DNA from 2 places in the Bradyrhizobium sp. CCBAU 25338 genome. Region 1 is predicted to be linked to the other one. Evidence: riboswitches for the same ligand, from Rfam matches in the RefSeq annotation. Region 1 holds a riboswitch; the other holds the start of a gene.
The links. Region 1 has a riboswitch for S-adenosylmethionine ahead of metX (homoserine O-acetyltransferase MetX). Riboswitches for the same ligand answer to the same signal wherever they lie in the genome.
Positions count from the first base shown of each region.

Region 2: linked by a shared signal. The riboswitch ahead of ACM42_RS07540 (O-succinylhomoserine sulfhydrylase) and the one ahead of metX (homoserine O-acetyltransferase MetX) in region 1 are both predicted to bind S-adenosylmethionine.

Region 1 is NZ_LFKY01000042.1:360,583-369,462, forward strand. It holds gene ACM42_RS31465 (prephenate/arogenate dehydrogenase family protein) at 1-849, opposite strand, end outside; gene hisC (histidinol-phosphate transaminase) at 846-1,943, opposite strand; gene ACM42_RS31475 (chorismate mutase) at 1,974-2,822, opposite strand; SAM riboswitch at 2,979-3,058, shown strand; gene metX (homoserine O-acetyltransferase MetX) at 3,144-4,346, shown strand; gene metW (methionine biosynthesis protein MetW) at 4,349-5,011, shown strand; gene ACM42_RS31490 (alpha/beta fold hydrolase) at 5,126-5,989, opposite strand; gene ACM42_RS31495 (NlpC/P60 family protein) at 6,204-6,857, shown strand; gene ACM42_RS31500 (MOSC domain-containing protein) at 6,970-7,758, opposite strand; gene clpB (ATP-dependent chaperone ClpB) at 8,000-8,880, shown strand, end outside.
Region 2 is NZ_LFKY01000003.1:474,214-483,093, forward strand. It holds gene ACM42_RS07505 (helix-turn-helix transcriptional regulator) at 1-7, shown strand, start outside; gene ACM42_RS07510 (VOC family protein) at 64-423, shown strand; gene ACM42_RS07515 (SRPBCC family protein) at 570-971, shown strand; gene ACM42_RS07520 (MATE family efflux transporter) at 1,203-2,645, opposite strand; gene ACM42_RS07525 (hypothetical protein) at 2,811-3,863, opposite strand; gene ACM42_RS07530 (cytochrome-c peroxidase) at 4,145-5,449, shown strand; gene ACM42_RS07535 (2'-deoxycytidine 5'-triphosphate deaminase) at 5,481-6,587, opposite strand; SAM riboswitch at 6,697-6,776, shown strand; gene ACM42_RS07540 (O-succinylhomoserine sulfhydrylase) at 6,852-8,039, shown strand; gene ACM42_RS07545 (SGNH/GDSL hydrolase family protein) at 8,215-8,880, opposite strand, start outside.

The sequences.
Region 1 (8,880 bases):
GCGGGTGCGGGTGAAGTGATCGAACAGCGCCTCGCCGTCGCCGCGCCGGATCGCGCGGGTGAGCTTGGCGAGATCCTCGGTGAAGGTGCCGAGCATCTCCAGCACGGCTTCCTTGTTGGCGAGAAAGACGTCGCGCCACATCGTCGGGTCGGACGCGGCGATACGGGTGAAATCGCGAAAACCGCCGGCGGAGAACTTGATCACCTCGGATTCCGTTACCTGCGCCAGCTCGTCCGCGGTGCCGACGATGGTGTAGGCGATCAGATGCGGCAGGTGGCTGGTGATCGCGAGCACGAGATCATGATGATCCGGCGTCATGATCTCGACCTTGGCGCCCATCGCCGCCCAGAATGCGCGCAGATGCTCCGTGGCCGCCGTCTCGGTGCCTTCCGGCGGCGTCAGGATGCACCAGCGGTTGATGAAGAGCTCGGCAAATCCCGAATCCGGGCCCGAATGCTCGGTGCCCGCGACTGGATGCGCCGGCACGAAATGAATGCCTTTCGGCAGATGCGGGGCCATGTCCCTGACCACCGCGCCCTTGACCGAGCCGACGTCGGAGATGATCGCGCCCGGCTTCAGATGCGCGGCGATCTCCTGCGCCACAGCTCCGCAGGCGCCGACGGGAATGCAGAGGATGACGAGATCGGCATCCTTCACCGCCTCCGCATTGCTCGCCACGACCCGATCGACGATGCCGAGCTCGGCGACCCGCGCGCGTGTCTTCTCCGAGCGCGCGGTGGTGACGATCTCGCCAGCCAGGCCCTGGAGCTTCGCAGCGCGCGCGATCGAGCCGCCGATCAGGCCGAAGCCGATCAGCGCGACGCGCTGGAAGTGCGGATCAGCATTCATTTGCCGCCCATGAAGTCGTGCAAGGCCTCGATCACGAGACGGTTGGCCTCCTCGGTGCCGATGGTCATGCGCAGCGCATGCGGAAGGCCGTAATTCTTCAGCGCGCGCAGCACGAGGCCCCGCTTGGTCAGGAAGGCGTCGGCGTCGTCAGCGGTCTTGCCCTTGTCGGTCGGGAAGTGGATCAGCACGAAATTGGCGACGCTCGGCGTCACCTTCAGTCCGAGCTTGCCGATCTCCTCTGTGAGCCGGTTGCGCCAGGTCTCGGTGAACTGCTTCGACATCGCCTGGTGCGCGGTATCCTCGATCGCGGCGACCGCGGCGTACATCGCCGGCGTCGACACGTTGAAGGGGCCACGGATGCGGTTGACGGCGTCAATGACGTGCTCGGGGCCGAACATCCAGCCGATGCGCAGCGCAGCCAAGCCGTGGATCTTGGAGAACGTGTGCGTCACCACCGTGTTCTCGGTGGTGGCGACGAGCTCGATTCCCATCTCGTAATCGTTGCGCGAGACGTAGTCGGAATAGGCGGCGTCGAGCACCAGCAGCACGTGCGAAGGCAGGCCGGCGCGCAGCCGCTTGACCTCGTCGAACGGCAGATAGGTGCCGGTCGGATTGTTGGGGTTGGCGAGCCAGACCAGTTTTGTCCGTGGCGTCACGGCCTTCAGGATGGCATCGACGTCGGCGGTGAGGTTGGTCTCCTGCGCAACGACGTTCTTGGCGCCGACCGCCATCGTCGCGATCGGGTAGACCAGGAAGCCGTGCGTGGTGGAGATCGCCTCGTCGCCGTGGCTGAGATAGGTGTGGGCGAGCAGGTTGAGGATCTCGTCCGAGCCGGCGCCGCAGATGATGCGGTTGGGATCGAGCCCGAAAGAACGGCCGATCGCCTCGCGCAGCACGCGCGAGGTGCCTTCCGGATAGTCCTCCAGATGATCCGCCACGCGCTTGAACGCCTCGATCGCCTTGGGCGAGGGCCCGAACGGCGTCTCGTTGGCCGAGAGCTTGAACACCTTGCGGCCCGGCTCCGGCACCGGGCTCTTGCCGGGGGTGTAGGGCGCAATATCGAGAATGCCGGGATTCGGCACGGGGCGGGACATCTTCAACTCCGAAATGGCGAGGCGCGCGATTTACGATTTCGCCCCGGTCGGGGGCACCGTATAGCGCGTTGCGTGGCTGCCGACGAGAGCCGTGGAGCGTACCGAGGCCCCCGCCTCGATCAGGGCAGCCCTGATCTTGTCGATGCTGGTCGCGCTGGTGACCGAGACCAGCAGCGCCGCGCCATCGAAGGCGGTATCGGGCACCGCCACGATCTCGGCGAGCGGCGACAGGGCGCGCGCGACCTCGGCGTTCCACCCGGAGACGCGCACGCTGAAGGTCTCGACCTCCGTCACCAGGGCGCTGTCGGGGACGCGCGAGACCGCGAACACCGGCATCGCCGCCGGATGATCGGCGCGTTCGACGAAGGGCATCCGCGCGATGATCTTCGGCGAGCCAGCTTCCTCCAGCGAGAGCCACCACGGCGTGCGGCTGGAGGTCGCCGAGACGAGCGCCAGATCGCCCTTGGATTTCGCCGCCGCTTCGACCGCGGCCTGCGCGCTGAAATGCGCGACGTAAGGCACCGTAAAGCCGAAATGGAAGCGCGCGGAGTCACGCATCGCCGGCTCGCTCACCGAGATGTCGGCATGCACGGAGAACGGCGCCTGCACATACGTGAACGTCGAGATGATGACCCGCCAGATGCTCTCGACCGTATCGAGCGGCAGGATGCCGCGATGGCGCTGCACGATCTCGCGCATCATGGAAGCCTCGCGCGCGGGCCGGAACGCAGAGCCGACCTCCTGGGTCTGCTTCACCTGGATCAGGCGGTCGATGATGTCGCCGCGCTGCATCAGCAGGCGATGCATGCTCTCGTCGATCGCGTCGATCTCCTTGCGCAATTCCTGGAGCGATGGTGGCGCGGGCGGACGTTGGGACATGTCTGGTGGTCGATCGTTGCGATGGGGAATGTCCTGATTAGGCAGTCGGGGCGGCGAAAGCAAAGAGAAATGACGGCCTTTTTGGCCGATGAGACGGAGACGAATTCGATCGATCCGGACCGCGACTTGACGAAAACCGCCCAAGACGGTAGCTTTTGCCTGTTCCGTGGTCATTTGAGCCGGCCGGCTTGCAGCCACGTTAAAAAACTCGCTAAACAGGCCGGGGACGCTTCCGATCCCGGCCGAACCTATCGTTCAGGCCGGGTTTTTCATGGCCTGATTCCAGCGGCGGTCTGACGGCAGTCGCAAACGAGGTCGATGATGGTTGGCGTCAAGTCCGTACCCAGTCCTGCGATCAGCGCCGACGAACGGTCGCACGAGGTGGATCACCCGAGCTCGCAGGTCGCCCATTTCGGCGCCGAACAGCCGCTGCGGCTCGATTGTGGCGTCGATCTCTCCCCGTTCCAAATCGCCTACCAGACCTATGGCGAGCTCAACGCCGATCGCTCCAACGCCGTTCTGATCTGCCATGCGCTGACTGGCGACCAGCATGTCGCCAATGTGCATCCCGTCACCGGCAAGCCTGGCTGGTGGGAGACGCTGGTCGGCCCCGGCCGGCCCATCGATCCCAAGCACTACTTCATCATCTGCTCCAACGTGATCGGCGGCTGCATGGGCTCGACCGGGCCGGCTTCGATCAATCCCGCCACCGGCAAGGTCTGGGGCCTGGATTTCCCCGTCATCACCATCCCCGACATGGTGCGCGCGCAGGCGATGCTGATCGACCGGCTCGGCATCGACACGCTGTTTGCCGTCGTTGGCGGCTCGATGGGCGGCATGCAGGTGCTGCAATGGACCTCGGCCTATCCCGCCCGCGTGTTCTCGGCGCTGGCGATTGCCTGCGCGACGCGGCACTCGGCGCAGAACATCGCCTTCCACGAACTCGGGCGCCAGGCCGTGATGGCCGACCCCGATTGGCACGGCGGCGGCTATGCCGATCACGGCATCCATCCGCATCGCGGGCTCGCGGTGGCGCGGATGGCGGCGCACATCACCTATCTCTCGGACGCGGCACTGCATCGCAAGTTCGGCCGGCGCATGCAGGACCGCGAGCTGCCGACCTTCTCGTTCGACGCGGATTTCCAGGTCGAAAGCTATCTGCGTTACCAGGGCTCGTCCTTCGTCGAGCGCTTCGACGCCAACTCCTATCTCTATCTGACGCGCGCGATGGACTATTTCGACATCGCGGCCGACCATGGCGGCGTGCTGGCGAAGGCGTTTGCGGGAATCCAGACCCGCTTCTGCGTGGTCTCCTTCACCAGCGACTGGCTGTTCCCGACCTCGGAATCGCGCGCGCTGGTGCACGCGCTGAACGCGTCGAGCGCGCGGGTGTCGTTCGCGGAGATTGAAACCGATCGCGGCCACGACGCCTTCCTGCTCGACGTGCCCGAATTCTTCGACATCTCCCGCGCCTTCCTGCAATCGGCAGGCAAGGCCCGCGGGCTCACCCTCAAGGACCGCTAGCCATGTCTGTCCAGGAAGTGCTGCCGCTGGGGGGGCTTTCGTCCGCACAGTCCGGTCAGTTTCGCGCCGATCATCTGCTGGTCGCCGAGATGGTCAAGCCGGGCTCGAAGGTGCTCGACGTCGGCTGCGGCGAGGGCGATCTGCTTCAGCTGCTCGAGACCCGCGGCATCGACGGGCGCGGCATCGAGCTGTCGCGCGAGGGCGTCAACCGCTGTGTCGCCAAGGGGCTCGCGGTCGTGCAGGGCGACGCCGACACCGACCTCGTCAACTATCCCGACGACGCCTTCGACTACGTGATCCTGTCGCAGACGCTGCAGGCGACGCGGCAGCCGCGCGTGGTGCTGGAGAATCTGTTGCGCATCGGCCGTCGGGCCATCGTCTCGTTCCCGAATTTCGGCTTCTGGAAGATGCGGCTGCAGCTCCTGATCGGCGGCCACATGCCGCGCACGGAGAACCTGCCGGCGACCTGGTACGACACCGCCAACATCCATTTCTGCACCATCAAGGATTTCGTCGAGCTCTGCGACGAGATCAACGTCAAGATGGAGCGCTCCGTCGCGCTCGATCTCTACGGCCGCCCAGTGCCGCTGAACCTGCCCTGGTGGGTGTGGAACATGTTCGGCGAACAGGCGGTGTTCCTGCTGAGCAGGGGCGGGGGGAAATAGCATCTCTCCGTCATTCCGGGGCGCGCAAAGCGCGAGCCCGGAATCCATCGTGCCACAGCGTTTGCGGCCCGATGGATTCCGGGCCTGCGCCTCTGGCGCATCCCGGAATGACGGCTAGTGTGGAGCCAGCGACCTTGGATCGCGCACCGGCCAGCGTCCGGCTTCCACCAGCGTGACGAACCGCTCCACCGCCTCGTTGAACAGCGCGGGCTCCTCGAGATTGAGCACGTGGCCCGACTTCGGAAACATCGCGAGGCCCGCCGCGGGCAGATGCTTCTTCAGGAACAGGCTGGGCCCGACGCAGGGATCGTCCTCGTCGCCGCAGATGATCAGCGCGGGCGTTGCCACCTTCGCGATCGCGTCCGTCATCGTGTAGATCGAGGGACGTCCGCCCTGGAATCCGCGCATCGTGCGCGCCGAACCCTTGGCATCGTGCCGTGCCAGCGCGGCATAGAAATCGGCGTGGCCGCGTGGGTCCTTCACCAGGAAGGGAATCCGGCTCGGCGCCTCGCGGGTGATCTTTGCCACTTCGACAGAGCCTGATATCTCGAACTGCTCGGCATTGGCGCGGCATTGCTGGCGCCAATTGTCGAGGTTCTCGATCTCCGAGCCGGAGCCGACGCCGGCGAGCGTCATCGACAACGCGCGCTGCGGGGCGTTGAGCCCGATCTGGAGCGACGAATAGGCGCCCATCGACAGGCCGACGAGATGCGCGCGCTCGATTCCGAGATGGTCGAGCACCGCGAGCGCATCGGTGTAGAAATGCGTGTAGGTGTAGACTTCACCTTCGGGTACGTCCGAAGGCGTGTAGCCGCGCGCCGAATAGGCGATGCAGCGATGGCCGCGTGAGAAGTAGCGCATCTGCGGCTCCCAATTGGTGTAGTCGGCCGCGAACTCGTGCAGGAAAAGTATCGGCGTTCCCTGACCCGCCTCTTCGAAATAGATGCGGACGTCGTCCCTTGTCGTGGCGTGGGGCATTAACTCTTTCCCTCTGTCAAGCCGTCTTTGCAGGATCGCAGTTAACGCTGTTGTCCGCAATGCGGCAGCATCGAACCAGCACCGATACAAAATCATCGCAGCTATTCGCCGGCGCGGTGTCTTTTTCTCGCCACATCGGGCGGCTTAACGGCCTGACCTATGTCGGCCACGTCACCGGCCGATCGGAAAGTAGGGGTGTAACGAAGGATGAAGAATGGTTGAGTTGTTTGCGTTCCGCCTGTCGCGTTGTGTTGTCGCGCTGGCGTTTTTCTTTGCGGCGGTCGCCGCGTTCGTTTCTCCGGCCTCGGCACGGCCGCATCATCGTCATAGCGCAGAGCGGCATGCTTACGTGCATCACGCCAGGCATCATCACCACCGTCATTATCGGCACCATGCCCGCAGCTCGCGCTTCGAGCGTAGCGCGGCGCAGCTGCAGGCGAGCAGGTTCGGCAACACCCAGGCGAGCTATGATCCGAATGCCAACGCCGGCGGTGCGGGCATGAGCGGTGGCTTCAGTGGCGGATCGAACCTCGTGTCCGAGGCGCGCCGCTATCTCGGCGGCAATCCGACCGGGCGTGGCAGCCTGTGGTGCGCGCGCTTCATGAACATGGTGCTGCAGCACACCGGCCATCAGGGCACCGGATCCGACATGGCGAGCTCGTTCGCGCGTTACGGCACGCGTGTGTCCGGCCCGCAGGTCGGAGCCATCGCGGTGATGTCGCGCGGCCGCCGCGGCGGCCATGTCGGCATCATCACCGGCATCGATGCGCAGGGCAATCCGATCATGATCTCCGGCAACAGCGGCAACCGCGTCCGCGAAGCGCCGGTCTCGCGCGGCCGGATCTATGCGTATGTGATGCCGAATTGAGGGAGCACTCGTAGGGTGGGCAAAGGCGCGCATGCGCCGTGCCCACCAACGGAGGGCCAGCATTCGAGAACGAGGTGGTGGGCACGCTTCGCTTTGCCCGCCCTACAGCAGCTTAGATGAGTTTCGGCTCTTCCACGGCAACCGCATCGCCCACGCCGATCTCGCCACCTTCGATCACCTCGGCATAGATGCCGCAATCCATGTGGCCGAGATGGCGCGAGAGCGTGGGCGGAATTTCGAGATCGCGCTTGGCGGTTTCAGGATCGACATTGGTGGCGGGGCAGCGGACGATGCGCTTGATCACCTTCAGCCGGGCCGGCCCGACCGCAAGTGTCTGGCCGACCAGCTCGAGCTCCGACCAGGCCGGCCAGCCCTTGACGTAGAGATTGGCGCGGAAGCGCAGGGGGTGCACGGCGGCGCCGCCGAGCATGGTCTCGATCGCGCGGACGCTGCCGAGATTGATGATGGAGACGACCTTGCGGGCGACATCGGAGAAGCTGTGGTCGCGGCCGGACAGAACCTTGGGCGGGCCCTTCAACTCCGGCTGAAAGTTCTCGCTGAAATAGGCCTCAATGGCGGCGCGCCCGGCGGCGGTCTCGAGATCGCCGCTGGCGACGATTTGGCCGTCCTTGCGGATGGTCAACAGATTGGTGGCGTCGTCGAACCGGCTGTCGAGCTCGGCCAGCCGCTCATTGCGCGCGAGCATCAGAAACTGGATCTTCGGCTTCCACTCGGGCGCATCAGGGTCGAACCCGCTCGGACCGTTCTCGATGGCGTAGCGGCGGTCGGCTGGCAGGGTCTGGCCGACCCGCAAAGCGACGCGCGACAGGTGTTCCGGCGTCAGGCCCTTGATCGGGTAGCGATAGAGGCCGGTGATCTCGGCAGTGTGGCTGGCTGTCATGCCGCTACTTAAGGGATTCGGCCCGCCAGCGCCAAGCCCGCCCAGGAGCGCACGAATTTGTGAACTCGCCTCTTCCGCATCCGCAATTTGCTTCCCACATCTGCCGCAGGCCGGCGGCAACGTCGGCAAAAAGACGGCCGTTCCCGCTTGAGAAACCTCAATGCGGTGAGCGGAAACCCAATGAAGATGCCGTATTGGGGTGCCTGAGAGGGCCCCAAGGGCAGGCCGAGGGACAGAAAAGATGAACATCGAGAAGTATACCGAACGCTCCAGGGGCTTCATCCAGTCTGCGCAGTCGCTCGCGATGCGCGAGGGCCACCAGCAGTTTTCCACCCTGCATCTCCTGAAAGTCCTCCTGGACGACAATGAGGGGCTCGCTGCCGGCCTGATCGACCGCGCTGGCGGCAATTCCCGCGCAATTCTGAAGGCGACCGAGGACGCCCTCGGCAAGGTGCCGAAGGTTTCCGGCGGTGGCGCGGGCCAGATCTACCTGGCGCCCGAACTCGCCCGCACCTTCGATGCCGCCGAAAAGGCCGGTGAGAAGGCCGGCGACAGTTTCGTCACCGTGGAGCGGCTGCTGCTCGGCCTCACGCTGGAGAAGACCAGCGAGGCCGGCACGATCCTGAACAAGGGCGGCGTCACCCCGCAAAACCTCAATGCGGCGATCGAGGCGCTGCGCAAGGGGCGGACCGCGGATTCGGCGACCGCCGAGAACGCGTATGACGCGCTGAAGAAATATGCCCGCGACCTGACCCAGGCCGCGCGTGACGGCAAGCTCGATCCGGTGATCGGCCGCGACGAGGAGATCCGTCGTACCATCCAGGTGCTCTCGCGCCGGACCAAGAACAACCCCGTCCTGATCGGCGAGCCCGGCGTCGGCAAGACCGCGATCGCGGAAGGGTTGGCGCTGCGCATCGTCAACGGCGACGTGCCGGAGAGCCTCAAGGACAAGAAGCTGCTCTCGCTCGACCTGGGCGCACTGATCGCCGGCGCAAAATATCGCGGCGAGTTCGAGGAGCGGCTGAAGGCCGTGCTCCAGGAAGTGACCGGGAGCGAGGGTAGCTTCATCCTGTTCATCGACGAGATGCACACGCTGATCGGCGCCGGCAAGGGCGACGGCGC
Region 2 (8,880 bases), on a different contig from region 1:
CAACTGACTAGGGTCGTCTCCGGCGCATGCCCCTCTCGGCGCGCTTCTGCAATGGAGACGAACATGTACGACCACATCGGATTGCGTGTTGCCGACCTCGACGCTTCGACACGCTTCTACACCGCAGTGCTGGCGCCGCTCGGATATGTCCTGTGCTCGAGCGGCGACGGTTATGCCGGCTTCGGGCCGAAGGGCGAGCCGGCGCTGTGGCTGCACCTGAACAAGGGCCGGAAGGCCGACGGCGCCCATATCGCCTTCCGCGCCAAAGATCATGACGCGGTCAAGGCGTTCCATACCGAAGGGCTGAAGAGCGGCGGCCGCGACAATGGCGGCGCCGGGCCGCGCAAGGACTACAGCCCGACCTATTATGCGGCGTTCTTGATCGACCCTGACGGCAACAATGTCGAGGCGGTTTGCGCGTGAGCCCCAACGAAGCGCGCCACATTCGCCGTCATTCCCGGATGGCGCCTAGCACCAGACCCGGAATCCCGAGATTCTCAGGCGCGCAACTGCGCGCCGTAGTTCGCGCTTCGTGCGCCCCGGAATGACTCCAGCAAAACAGGAATCCCATGGCGTCCATCCGCAACGACGTTTCCCTCCCCGCCTCCGCACACGACGTCTGGGACGCGGTGCGCGATTTCGGCGCGCTGCACCAGCGGCTGGTGCCAGGCTTCGTCACCGCCTGCACGCTCGACGACGATGCGCGCATCGTCACCTTTGCCAACGGTTCGGTCGCACGCGAGGTGCTGGTCGATTGCGACGATGCGCGACAGCGCCTCGTCTATGCGATCAGCAACGAGCGGCTGAAGCATTACAGCGCCTCCGTGCAGGTGATCGCCGAGAGCGACTTGCGCTGCCGGCTGATCTGGATCATCGACGTGCTGCCGAACGAGCTCGCGGCCTACATTCAAGGGCAAACGAAGGAGGCTGTCGGCGCGATCCACAGGGCATTCCCGCCCGCGACTGCGTGATTTTCTTACAGAGCCGCGCCCTCGCCAGCCGTAACCATGCCCGCGTGCGTCCGGTCGGCTCCGCTCTCCCGGCGAAGCCAAGTACACGAGGAGCATGCCATGCGAGGTGCGGACAAGGTGATCTGCCAGCTAAAGCATGATCCGGAAAAGTGTGCAGCGGATTTCCGAAAAGTCACGCTTGAACAGCGACCTAAAGCACGATGACGATATTCATCCCAATCGCATCGCGCATCAGTCGGCAGTCGAAAGCGCCGGCCTGATCGCAGCTTTTTCCTTGCGCGGCCCCCAGCGCGTCAGCACCACGCTGGAGCACGACAGTACGCCGAGCACGACCATCGAGCTTGCGGCTAGCCAGAAGAAGCTCTGCGCGCTGGCGTCGTGCGTCGACAGCCACCAGCCGACAGCCGCGATGTAAATCAGCCGCGCCGTCTGCGCGAGCACCGGACCGATCACCTTGGCGGCGCCTTGCGAGGAGAAATACATCGTCGTTGCAAGGCCGAAGAAGGCGTAGAACGGCCCGACGGTCGAGAGATATTGATGACTCGCCGCGCGCACGGCCACGCTGTCGGTGAACATGTTGACCCAGATATCCGGGAAGATCGAAACGAGGCACGCCGGCGCGCCGACCGCCACGAAAGCGGCCGCACTGGCGATCCAGGTGATGCGCCGGGCGCGCGCGATGCGGCCTGCGCCGATCGCCATCCCGACCATCGGCACACAGGCGATGCCGAACGAGAACGCGATCGAGGTCAGCAAGAACTCGAGTCGCGCGCCGATGCCGTAACCGGCGAGGATCGCGGTGCCGAACTTCGCCAACATGTGGGTGAAGATCGAGATCGTCAGCACCGATTGCAGCGGCGAGAAGCAGGCGATGGCGCCGACCTTGAGGATGTCGAAGAACATCGCCCATCGGATGCGCAAGCCGCGCAGTCTCAGTACGATCCGTGCTCGGCCGGAGAACAGGTACCAGCCCATGATGCAGATGTTCATGGAATAGGCGATCAGCGCGCCGGCCGCGACGCCGTGCATTCCGAACTGCGGCACCGGTCCGAGACCGAGACCCAGCGTGCCGCCGAGCACGATCTGCCAGGCCGCAGAGTTGAGGATGAGAAATGACGGCAGCTTCATGTTGCCGGTGCCGCGCAGGACACCCGCCATGGTATTGAGCAACCAGGGCAGCACGGCGCCGCCGAAAAACACCTGCGTATAGGCGATCGCATGCGTCAGCACAGCGCCGCGGCCGCCAAGCATTTCGAGCAGCCGTGGTCCGAAGATCAGCATGCCCAGCATGAAGACCAGGCCGAAGCTGACACCGATCAGCATCGCATGCACGGCGAGCGTTCCGGCGCGCTCGCGATCACCGGCGCCGAGCGCACGCGCGATGGCCGAGGCCACCGCACCGCCCATGGCGCCGCCCGACATCGTCATGGTCAGGATCACGGTCGGAAACACCAGCGCCATCGCCGCAAGCGCCTCGACACCGAGCCGGCCGACATAAGAGGTCTCCGCGATCACCACGCAGATGCCGGCCGACAAGCCGATCACGTTCGGCCACGCGAGGGAGAGCAGCGTGCGCAGAATTGGCCCGTCGGTCAGCGCGCTCTTGACGGGGCGCCGCGGCGGCGGCAACGGGCGCTCTTGCTCATCGACCGGGATCTCGGCGATGTCCGACATGTCCTCTCCCGGGCAGGGGCGCCTTTTGCGGCGCAGCAATGAAAAGGTGTGCCAATCAATCTATTCGCGCGCAGGGCGCGGCGGGGACTTGTTAGCACGGTGCGCGCCGATTCCTCCTGCGCCGGGTGCAGGCGTGCCCTGCGGCAGCGCTCCCCATCGGCGAACTTACCCGATCGTCCAGACCAGTGGCGGACGGCCGGCGACTGCAGAGCGCATCTGCACGCCGATGTGCCGTCCGCACCCCGCGGCGAGCCCCTCGAACAATCCCGCCAGCACCTGCGCACAAGCGGGGTGATGGTCGGCGACGTCGTCCATCAGCTTCCAACTCTGCTGGTGTATTTCGAACGCGCCTTCTGATTGCGTGGTCTCGGCCGCATCATCCTGCGCGGCAAACAACGCGCTCAGGAACGATGCGAACTCTCTCGCGCCGCCGCGGGTCATCGCCAGCGCCGGGGCAACCTCGTCGAAATATTGCATGCCGATCAGCTTGCCGGTGAGATGCAGGAGATAGCCGGCATCCTCCGGACCGAACAGCTGCACCATCACGGGCGCGGCGGTGCGGACATATTCCATGGCGTAGTTACGATAGGCCTTTTCCAAACGCGGCTTCGGCCAGTTCGCGACCGGCAGCGCCGGCGCGGTCGTCGCATCGAACAATGGAGCTTCCAGATGACGGGCGAACACCAGGCGCTGGTCCGGCTCGAGCGGATGGTCGTACTGATGATAGTAGCCTTCGAGCCCATCCTGGCCATCGACGCTCTGCTTGGTGCAGACGAAGCCGAGCCTGAGATCGCCAAGCGCAACGCCGTTGTTGGCGTGCCAGCCGCGCAGCATCGCGCTGGAGACCTCGCCCGGAACGCCGCAGATCGCGGTGCCCCTCCAGATCCAGCGCGGCGGCGGATAGCGGATCCAGGCTTTGCGGTCGCTCTCATACATGTATTCGACATGCACGCCGCCGATCCAGTTGGAGAGATAATGATACTGGGCAGCCGCCACCGCCGGCGGCAGATGGCTGAGGCCGAGCTTTTGCAAGCCGGGAAGGAAGCGCTCCCGCTGCTGACGGCGGAACACGCGGAAGACGAATTCCGAGGCATCCGCTGTCCCGCGCCGAGTCACCACGGTGAGGATCAGGCCGGTGAAATAAGCATGATAGAGGTCGGCGACCGCCCGCCAGCGTCTCCATTGCGCTTCCTGCGCGGCTTCTGTTTCGCTCCTCATGCTTGCTCCCGATGGATTTGTTGTAACGGACTGTGTCATTGCGCGAGAGGCGACGCAACCGAGCCACGCGCGCGGCCGTCATGCCCGACCAGACCGGCGATCCAGAAAAGTAGCCGGATGAGCGACGCCATATCCGGATCCTTCCTCAGATCATCCCGGATATCGCTTCGCTCGTCTACGGCTTGGAGCGATCTCGATACGCTTTCATCAATTCGCTCAGCATGACGTTCAGGACCTTTCGTGTTAGCTTTCTTACTTATCCCGAGAACAAAGGCTATCGGATGCGCGCAATATCGCTGGCTGTTCTCCTGCTCCTGTCGCAGATCTTGCCGTTGCTTCCCGTATCGGCGGCGGACGAAGACAGCGCAGTCGGTCCACCGCCAGCGCTGGCGCCGGGGCAACCGCCGCCGCTGCCTGGGCAAGGGCCACTCGCCGAGCCGCGCTCGCGGGATCAGGTCGGTTTTCCCGCGGCGCTGACAGCGTCAGTGATCCCGCCGGCAACACCGCTTGCACCTGCGACGGTTGCGTTGGGACAGAAGCTGTTCTTCGACGCCCAGCTCTCGGGCGACGGCACCATCGCCTGTGCCACGTGCCACGATCCGGCACGCGCCTTCACCGACGGCAGGCCAGTGTCGATCGGCATCCATGGGCGCGCCGGCCAACGCAACGCCCCGACCGTGCTGAATGCGCTCTACAACAAGTCGCAGTTCTGGGACGGTCGCGTCGACACGCTTGAGCAGCAGGCGGCGCTGCCGATCACCAACGCTCTCGAGATGGGCTCGGCCAGCATCGGCGATGCCGTATCCAGGATCGCCGGCGACAAGGACTATCAGGCCCAGTTCATGCAGGCCTTCGGCCGCGGCGTCAACGAACAGGACATGTTGCGCGCCATTGCAACCTATGAACGGACGCTCGCGTCCTTCGATTCGCCCTTCGATCATTTCATCGCTGGAGATGCGAATGCGATCAGCGATTCGGCCAAACGTGGTTGGGAATTGTTCAACAACAAGGCGCGTTGCAATCTTTGCCATGCGCTGACGGATAGAGAGCGCGATCCAACTGTCTTCACCGATCACGATTTTCACAACATCGGCATCGGCATCCTTCGGCATCGCGTCGGTGCGCTGGCGGAGCAGGCCGAGCGCGAGCTGGCGCAGGGACGTGCGCTGGATGTCGACAACGCGGCGATCGCGAACGAAATGTCGGTTCTGGGGCGTTTCCTGATCACCAAGCGGCCGGGCGACATTGCGTCCTTCAAGACGCCCGGCCTGCGAAATATCCTGGTGACCGCGCCCTACTTTCACGACGGATCGATGGAAACACTGTGGGACGTCATGGATCACTACAACAAGGGCGACGGCGTCGCTGACGCGTGGCTCGATGAGGACATCCAGCCGCTGGCGCTGACGGAGCCCGAGATCGACGACGTGGTGGCGTTGATGGCGGCACTGACCAGTCCGCAATACAAGGACGCCGGCGACAAGGAGTATGCGCGACAGCTCGCACTATCCAAGGTGAACCGTCCGCAGCGCGATACGGCACGCGCCTTTGGTCCGAAGCCGCCACGGCCGAAGCCGCCGCTTTGAGCCATGGTTCACGCGCAGCGCTTGCTGACACTTACACCCGAAAATGCTTGCTCAGCTTCAGGCCCTGCGCCTGGTAGTTCGAGCCGATGCGCTGCCCGTACATGGCGTCGGGGCGGGCGAGCATCTTTTCATAGACGAGGCGGCCGACGATCTGGCCGTGCTCGAGGATGAACGGCACCTCGCGCGAGCGCACCTCAAGCACGGCGCGCGAGCCCTGCCCGCCGGCGCCGGCATAGCCGAAGCCGGGATCGAAAAATCCGGCATAGTGCACGCGGAACTCGCCCACCAAAGGATCGAACGGCACCATCTCCGCGGCGTAGTCGGGCGGCACCTGCACGGCTTCCTTGGAGGCGAGGATGTAGAACTCGCCGGGATCGAGGATGAGGCTGCCGTCGGGGCGGGCCGAGATCGGCTCCCAGAAGTCTTCGACCGCGTAGCCGGAGCGGCGATCGACGTCGACGACACCGGTGTGGCGCTTGGCGCGATAGCCGACGAAGCCACTCGCCTTCTCGCCGGAGAGATCGACAGAGACGGCGACGCCGCCGGAGAGGTCGGCATCGTCGATGTCGACGAGGCGCTCGGCGGCGTGCAGCGCCTCGAGCTCGTCGGCATTGAGGATGGCATCACCGGTGCGGAAACGCACCTGCGACAGGCGCGAGCCCTCGCGCACCAGCACCGGAAAGGTCTTCGGGCTGATCTCGGCATAAAGCGGGCCATGATAGCCGGCGCCGATCATGTCGAAGCGGCGCGTGCCGTCGGCGATCACGCGGGTGAAGACGTCGAGCCGGCCGGTCGAGCTCTTGGGGTTGGCTGCCGCGACGATTTCCGGCGGTAGCGCCAGGCTTTCCAGCAGCGGCACGATGTAGACGCAGTTGGTCTCCAGCACCGCGCCGTCGGCGAGGCTGAACTCGTGCAGCTTCAATTCGTCAATGCGTTCGGCGACCGTGGCGCCGGGACCGGGCAGGAAGCTGGCGCGGACGCGATAGGCAATGTCGCCAAGGCGCAGATCGAGGCTCGCCGGCTGGATCTGGCTTTCGACGAAGTCGTATTCGGGCAGGATGAGCCCCGCTTCCGCCATCGCCGCGATCATGCGGTCGGGCAGGATACCATTGGCGTCGGCGGCGACCGTGAACGTCAACCGGGGGTCCTCATCAGGGCTCTCTTGCGTCCCGACATACGGGAAAAACAGCCTTTTACGGCTAGCCGATGGACGCCTTGACGGAAAGGGCATTGCGGAATATGAGCATCACTTATCCCGTGGTGATTTGAGCCGGCCGGCTTGCAGCCACGTTAAATAAGTCGCTAAACAGGCCGGGGACCTCTGTGATCCCGGCCAGTGGAGATATCCAGGCCGGTTTTTTTGTGACCGTTTGCGCATCGAATGGTCATGTCGGAGGGTCCTATGTCGAAGTCGCCTGCCAACTACCGTCCCGAAACCCGCCTGGTCCATTCCGGGACCCTGCGCTCGCAGTTTGGCGAGACGTCGGAGGCGCTGTTCCTCACCCAAGGCTACGTCTACAACAGCGCCGAGGAGTGCGAGGCGCGGTTCAAGGGCGAGGATCCCGGCTTCATCTATTCGCGCTACTCCAACCCCACCATCGCGATGTTCGAGCGCCGCATGATCGAGCTCGAAGGCGCCGAAGCCGCCCGCTCGGCCGCGACCGGCATGGCCGCGGTGACGACCGCGATCCTCGCACCGCTCAAGGCGGGCGATCACGTCGTGGCTTCGCGCGCCCTGTTCGGCTCGTGCCTTTACGTCATCCAGGACTTGTTGCCGCGCTACGGCATCGAGACCACGCTGGTCGACGGGCTCGATCTCCACCAATGGCAGCGCGCGCTGAAGCCCAACACGAAAACGTTCTTCCTGGAGAGCCCGACCAACCCGACCCTCGACGTGCTCGACATCCCCGGGATCGCCGAGATCGCGCACAAGGGGGGCGCGCGGCTCGTGGTCGACAACGTGTTCGCCACGCCGATCTGGCAGAGCCCGCTCGCGCTAGGGGCCGACGTCGTCGTCTATTCCGCGACCAAGCATATCGACGGCCAGGGCCGGTGCCTCGGCGGCATCATCCTGTCGTCGGAAGCCTTCATCGCCGAGCACATCCACAATTTCATGCGCCAGACCGGCCCCTCGATCTCGCCGTTCAATGCCTGGGTCCTGCTCAAGGGCCTGGAGACGCTGGCCGTGCGCGTGCGCGCGCAGACCGATACCGCAGCGCGCATCGCCGAGGTGCTGGCGAGCCATCCGAAGATCTCGCGGCTGGTCTATCCCGGCCGCGCCGATCATCCGCAGGCAGCTTTGGTGAAGAAGCAGATGCGCGGCGGCTCGACCCTGGTCGGCTTCGAGGTCAAGGGCGGCAAGCAGGCGGCGTTCCGCGTGCTCAACGAGTTGAAGCTTGCGAAGATCTCGAACAATCTCGGCGACGCCAAGAGCCTCGTCACGCATCCGGCGACGACGACCCATCAGCGCCTGAAGCCGGAGGACCGTGCCGCGCTCGGAATCAGCGAGGGGTTCATTCGCTTCTCCGCGGGGCTCGAACATGCCGACGACCTGATCGAGGATCTGACAGCGGCGCTGGAGAAGGCGTGAGCTTCTCACCCTCCCCTGGAGGGGGAGGGTCGATCGCGCGAAGCGCGAGCGGGGTGGGGTGATCTCTCCACTCGGGCATCGTTGGACGGGGAGAGACCGTCACCCCACCCCGCTACGCATTCCGCTTCGCTGCATGCCTAGCGACCCTCCCCCTCCAGGGGAGGGTAAGCGAGACCTACATCGGCCGGTACGTCCGCACGTCCGCGGGCACGTTCACCCCGAGCTTGATCTGGCCGACGGAACGGATGATGTCGTCACCCAACAGCTGAGCGAAGCAGGCATAGCCCCAATCGTTCATGTGCAGGCCATCGGCGATCACGAAGCCCTCGACCGGAATGGCCTGCTTCTCATGCCAGTCGCGCATCACCTCGAAGCGCGGGAAGATTCCGACGTGACGGAGCTCGGCGACCTTGTTGAGCAGCTTCACCATCTTGCCGGCGCTCTCGGCGCGCTGGTTGACGGCCGGCGAATATTGCGGATCCACCAGCACGATGTCGGCGCCGCCCGCGGCCTGGATGCGGCTGATGCCGTCCTCCACCATCTTGGCGGTTTCGCCGGGATCGAGATTGCGCAGCACGGCGTTGGTGCCGACCTGCCAGATCACGAGATCCGGATGCATGTCGATCACCTGCGTCTGGAGGCGCTTCATCATCTCGGGGGCGTCCTCGCCGCCGACGCCGGCATTGATGACGCTGATGTCGGCGGTCGGATAGTGCCGGCGCAGCTGCGCGGCGAGACGATTGGGGTAATTGAACTCCGGCGAGCTCGCGCCGAATCCCTGAGTCGACGACGAGCCGAACGCGACGATGACGACGGGCAGGCCGGCGACGAGCTTGCCAGC